One region of the Kosakonia sp. MUSA4 genome, then DNA from elsewhere that is predicted to be linked to it. Evidence: predicted binding sites of a transcription regulator. Region 1 holds the regulator's gene; the other holds the start of a gene.

Region 1 (3,158 bases):
TATCAAAAAAATGCAGATCACCCGCCAACAGTGTCAACAGATCGCTAACGGCTGGCGCGGCCAGCTGGCGATTGCCGTGGATAACATTGTGAAACCGGCGCGAACACGGCAACTGATCGTCGATTTCTACCGACATTTTAACGATGTCGAGTTACAGGTTTACCAGGAGGTGTTCAACGGTGTCTGGGATGCGCTGGCAGATGGACGCGTTGAGGTGGCGATTGGCGCGACCCAGGCGATCCCGGTCGGTGGACGCTACGCGTTTCGTGATATGGGCATGCTGAGCTGGAAATGCGTGGTTTCCAGCCGCCATCCACTGGCATCAATGCCCGGCCCGCTAAGCGATGAAACGTTGCGCAACTGGCCTTCGTTGATTCAGGAAGATACGTCGCGCTCGTTGCCTAAACGCATTACCTGGCTGCTGGATAACCAGAAGCGGGTCATCGTGCCGGACTGGTCCGCTTCCGAAGCCTGCCTTTCTGCCGGGCTGTGCGTGGGGATGGTGCCCGCGCATTTCGCCCGTCCACGGCTGGACAGCGGCGACTGGGTGGCGCTGGAACTGGAGAACCCTTTTCCGGATGCGGCCTGCTGCCTGACATGGCAACAAAACGACGCATCACCGGCGTTGAGCTGGCTGCTGGAGTATCTGGGGGACAGTGAGACGCTGAACAGCGAATGGTTGCGGGAGCCGGAGTAACGGCCCCCGCGGGATGTGATTAACGGCGGTAGTCGCGGAACGGGCCATCCGCCACCGAGCGGCGTTCGATCAGGCGCGGATGAACTTCAATGGATTGCGACTCTTCGCGTTTGTTGACGATACGATCGAGCAACATGGTAAACGCTGTTTCACCCAGCGAATCTTTCGGCTGATGGATGGTGGTCAGCGCGGGCGTAAAGTAGCGGGAATTGCGCACATTGTCATAGCCGATCAGCGAAATGTCCTGGGGAACGCGCAGCCCCATCTCATCTGCCGCGCAGAGCGCGCCCATCGCCATAATATCGCCGCCGCAGAACACGGCAGTGGGGCGGTGTGACTGGTTGAGGATCTGCTGCATCGCCCGGTAACCCGATTCCGGTTCAAAGTCGCCCTGTACGATCCAGTTTTCCGGTACGGTGATGATCGCTTCTTCCATCGCCTTCATAAAACCAGCGAGGCGGCCAGCGCCGGTGTTGCGCTCCAGCGGGCCTGGAATGACGCCGATATCGCGATGCCCGCGCTCAATCAGATAGCGGCCGGCCATATAGCCGCCTTCAAAAGCGTTATCAATGACCGAGTCGGTAAAATCGGCTTTCGCCTCGCCCCAGTCCATCACCACCATCGGGATATTACGGTACTCTTCCAGCATGCTCAGCAGCGATTCCGGGTATTCGGAGCACATCACCAGCAGGCCATCGACACGTTTTTGCGCCATCATCGACAGGTAGGCGCGCTGTTTCTCAAGGTTGTTCCAGGCGTTGCCAAGGATCAAGGTGTAGCCTTTCTGGAAGCATTTTTTCTCTACAGCTTCGATGATCTCGGCAAAATAGGCGGCTTCGCTGCTGGTGGCCAGCAAACCGATCGATTTAGTGTGATTGACTTTCAGGCTACGCGCCACGGCGCTGGGGGAGTAATGCAACTCTTTGATCGCTGCCCATACGGCGTTGCGGGTCTCTTCAGCGACGAAGCGCGTTTTGTTGATTACATGTGATACGGTTGTAGTGGAAACGTTTGCTCGTTTCGCGACGTCTTTAATCGTTGCCATCAGAAATCACTCCAGACCATATCATAAGCTCCTGATAATACTTAAGGTAAACGTTTGCCTTCAATCACCCTGAACCCCAGCAAAGTGAGTGCGGTACGCCGGGAAAAAGACACTAAACGTCAGGAGGGGAGTCAATGGCCGGTACGCTAATAAATTTAGCGTCGAATTTTGTCTTATCTTGAGCAAAAGGGGAAGCGCTAAAACATATCTCCCGCTAATTCCTGCAAGATTTTTATGATTATCTGTGCAAAAATGCGCAAACTCACTTTTTGTGGGGAAATGAAAATGGAGAAAAATTGATGAGCACCGATCTGAAGTATTCTTTGGTCACTACTGTCATTGTTCTGAGCCTGATTGTTTTCGGTGGGCTGACCGCCGCGCTGCATTGATCTGACACGAGGGAGAGCCTTCTCCCTCGGCTTTTCCCCCGCCATTGTTATCACTTCTGCAATAATCTTTTGTCATCCTGCTAACTTCTGTTTTTTGTGATTCATGTCATACTTTTGACTTCTGCGACAGTGTCCCCAACCGACACGGCTTTTTCGGAGTCAAACGATGAAAATTAATTTCCCTCTGCTTGCCCTGGCGATTGGCGCCTTTGGGATAGGTACAACGGAGTTCTCCCCGATGGGGTTGCTGCCCGTTATTGCCCGTGGCGTCGATGTTTCCATTCCGGCGGCGGGAATGCTGATTAGCGCTTATGCGATTGGCGTGATGGTGGGGGCGCCGCTAATGACGCTGCTGCTGTCACACCGTGGCAGACGTAACGCGCTGATCTTCCTGATGGCGATCTTTACACTGGGCAACGTGCTGTCGGCAATCGCGCCGGACTACACCACCTTAATGCTGGCGCGCATCGTCACCAGCCTCAACCACGGCGCCTTCTTTGGCCTGGGGTCGGTTGTTGCGGCAAGCGTGGTGGCAAAAGAGAAACAAGCCAGCGCCGTCGCGACCATGTTTATGGGGCTGACCATCGCCAATATTGGCGGCGTGCCTGCTGCAACCTGGCTGGGTGAAACCATCGGCTGGCGTATGTCATTTATGGCGACCGCCGGGCTGGGACTGGTTGCCATGCTGAGCCTCTACTTTTCACTGCCTGGCGGCGGAGCGGGCGAACGCCCGGATGTACGCAAAGAGTTGTCTGTGCTGGTTCGTCCACAGGTGCTGTCAGCACTGCTGACGACGGTGCTCGGCGCAGGCGCGATGTTCACACTTTATACCTATATTTCGCCGGTGCTGCGTACCATTACTGATGCTACGCCGGTATTTGTTACCGGGATGTTGGTGCTGATTGGCGTCGGTTTCTCGATTGGTAACTACCTTGGCGGCAAGCTGGCGGATCGTTCGGTAACCGGTACGCTGAAAGGCTTTCTTATCCTGTTGATTGCCATCATGCTGGCCATTCCGTTCCTGGCC
Region 2 (3,158 bases), 440 kb from region 1:
TATTCCGGTTACCGCGTTCTCACAGAATTGTTCATTAATCTGGTGTGAACAGACTCAACTTGCCGCTGTGGTCGATCCTGGCGGTGATGCACAGCGTATTATCGCCGAAGTGGATGCTTCCGGCGTGACGTTGACGCAAGTTCTGCTCACGCATGGTCATCTTGATCATGTGGGTGCGGCAGCCGAAGTGGCGCAGCATTACGGTGTGCCGATTATTGGCCCGGAAAAAAATGATGAGTTCTGGTTGCAGGGGCTGCCCGCCCAAAGCCGGATGTTTGGTCTGGATGATTGCCTACCGCTGACACCCGACCGCTGGTTAAGTGAAGGCGATACGGTTACCGTCGGTAAGGTGACATTACAGGTATTGCATTGCCCGGGGCATACGCCGGGACATGTGGTGTTTTTTGATGCGCAGTCGCGTTTGCTGGTTTCTGGCGATGTGATTTTTAAAGGCGGCGTTGGGCGCAGCGATTTCCCGCAGGGGAATCATGCGCAGTTGATTGATTCAATCAAACGTAAATTGCTGCCGCTTGGCGATGACGTTACCTTTATTCCTGGCCACGGGCCAATGTCGACGCTGGGTAATGAACGGCTGCACAACCCGTTCCTGCAGGATGAATTACCGGTGTGGTAAATAAAAAAGGGTCGCTTCGGCGACCCTTTCTGTATGCGTTACATTTTACAGCACGGCGACAATCGCTTCGCACAGCGGCGACATATTATCCGGCGTCATGCCTGCGACGTTGATACGCCCGGAAGCGACAGCGTAAATTCCAAACTCTTCGCGCAAACGCAGTACCTGCTCTTTGGTCAGGCCGCTGAACGAAAACATACCGTTCTGACGGGTAATAAAGCTGAAATCGCGGTTTGCCCCTTTCTCCTGCAACGTATTCACAAACAGCAGGCGCATACGCTGAATGCGCTGGCGCATATCGGTCAGTTCTTGTTCCCAGATCGCGCGCAGCGCGTCATTGCTGAGAATGGTTGCCACGATAGAAGCGCCGTGTGCCGGTGGGTTTGAGTAGTTGGCGCGGATCACGGATTTCATCTGGCTGAAGGCGCGATCGGCGTTTTCTGCATCCGCCGCGACCAGCGTACAGGCACCGACACGCTCGCTGTAGAGACCGAAGTTTTTGGAGAATGAGCTGGCGACGAGAAACTCTTTATGCAGCGCAGCAAACGCGCGCAGGCCTTCAGCATCTTCTTCCAGGCCACGGGCAAACCCCTGATAGGCGAAATCGAACAGCGGCAACCAGCCTTTCTCAATGGAGAGCTTCGCCAGCGTTTCCCACTGCTCAAGCGTAGGATCGATACCCGTCGGGTTATGGCAGCAACCATGGAACAGCACCACATCGCCAGCCTGCGCATTGTTCAGGCTCGCCAGCATACCGTCGAAATCCAGTGCATGATTCTGCGCATCGTAATAGTTATATTCGCAGACTTCGAGTCCTGCGGAGTTAAAGACGCCTTTATGGTTCGGCCAGCTTGGATTGCTTACCCAGACGCGTTTAACGGCGGTGTTTTTAGCAAGGAAATCTGCCGCGACGCGCAGCCCGCCGGTGCCGCCCGGAGTCTGTGCGGTTCGTGCACGTTTGTCATTGATAATCGCGCTGCCTTTGCCGAACAGCAGTTCCTGGGTGCAACGGCCAAACTCAGGAATACCATCAATGCTGAGGTAGTTCTTGGTGGCTTCATTTTCCAGCAGGTACTGTTCTGCTTTCTTCACGCTGGTTAATACCGGGGTCTTGCCGGTTTCATCTTTATAAACACCGATCCCTAAGTTGATTTTATTGGGGCGTTCATCGGCGCGAAACAGATCGGCCAGACCCAGAATAGGGTCGGCAGGGGCAGCGGTTATATTCTCAAACATGACGAGGTTCCATTTTGATGACAGAAGGGAAATCCGCTATCAGGGTAACGGCTGACGCACAAATTGCCAACCGTTTGCGATAAAAAGCGCGATGCTTTTCAAAAGTCGTCGGCATTTTTGTTTCAGGCATAAAAAAACAGGGCCGGAGCCCTGTTTGATATGCATATAACAGTCGAGGGGTGACTGATTAGAACTGGTAGGTCACGCCAACAGCAGCCATGTCGTCGTTGCCGTTGATGCCGCCAACAGATTCAGCATAGGCAGAATCTTTGTCCAGCAGGTTGATGTAGTAGTCAACCCACACGTTGAAGTTTTTGTTGAAGTAGTAGGTTGCGCCAACCTGGATGAATTTAGCCAGGTCTGCATCGCCACCGGTAAAGGTACCGCTTGCGGCCAGATCTTTACCTTTGGTCTGCACGTAAGAGATTGCCGGACGCAGGCCGAAGTCGAACTGGTATTGAGCTACAACTTCGAAGTTCTGAGTTTTGTTAGCGAAACCAGCATCACCATCGGAACCAGTACGAGTGGTGTTACGGGTTTCAGCGTAGGTGCTCGCAAGGTAGATGTTGTTTGCGTCATATTTCACGCCAACACCCCAAGTTTCAGCTTTATCGCCCTTGCCATCAGCTTTCTGTGCAACAGTACGGTTTGCATTGCTGTAAGCAGCGATCAGACCAACACCGTTACCGAAATCATAGCCAGCGGAGTAACCAACGCCGTCACCATTGGATTCTTCAACGTCATCTGTACGTTCGTTTTTACCCTGGTACTGAACGCCGAAGCTCAAACCATCAACCAGACCGAAGAAGTTGCTATTACGGTAGGTCAACAGGCCAGTAGAACGGCTGGTTTGGAAGTTATCAACATAGTTGCCACCCCAAGTCATACCGGAGTAAGACGGTGCCATATCGGTGAAAGATTCAACATCGTATGCGATACCGTAGTTACGGCCATAATCGATAGAACCTGCATCCTTAACTTTCAGACCAGCAAAGGCAAGACGGTTGCGGGTAGCGGTGCCAGAAGTACCTTCAGCACCGTTTGCTTTTGCACGGTATTCCCATTGGCCATAACCAGTCAGGATATCATTAATCTGAGTTTCGCCTTTGAAACCAATCTGTGCATAAGTCTGATCGCTGTTATTCGTATCACCACTAGTAGTGAAATCGTGTTCAGCGTTAACTTTACCGTAGAAATCCAGTTTGTTGCCGTTTTTGTTATAGATCTCAGCAGCGTTAGCTGCACCCGCTACCAGCAGGGCAGGGATAACCACTGCCAGGATATTGCG

What was found. Region 1 encodes PurR, which represses purine synthesis genes. Its sites were predicted from a motif close to CANGCAAACGTTTGCNTG; they were not measured.
Region 2: a site for PurR is predicted at 1,934-1,951, ahead of C0557_RS08170 (amino acid aminotransferase). Genes of this name have one in related genera too.

What each region holds. Positions count from the first base shown of each region.
Region 1 covers NZ_CP025697.1:2,173,771-2,176,928, forward strand. The annotation lists gene punR (DNA-binding transcriptional activator PunR) at 1-697, shown strand, start outside; gene purR (HTH-type transcriptional repressor PurR) at 717-1,742, opposite strand; gene C0557_RS10360 (YnhF family membrane protein) at 2,042-2,131, shown strand; gene C0557_RS10365 (MFS transporter) at 2,298-3,158, shown strand, end outside.
Region 2 covers NZ_CP025697.1:1,735,676-1,738,833, forward strand. The annotation lists gene C0557_RS08165 (MBL fold metallo-hydrolase) at 1-634, shown strand, start outside; gene C0557_RS08170 (amino acid aminotransferase) at 680-1,870, opposite strand; gene C0557_RS08175 (porin) at 2,058-3,158, opposite strand, start outside.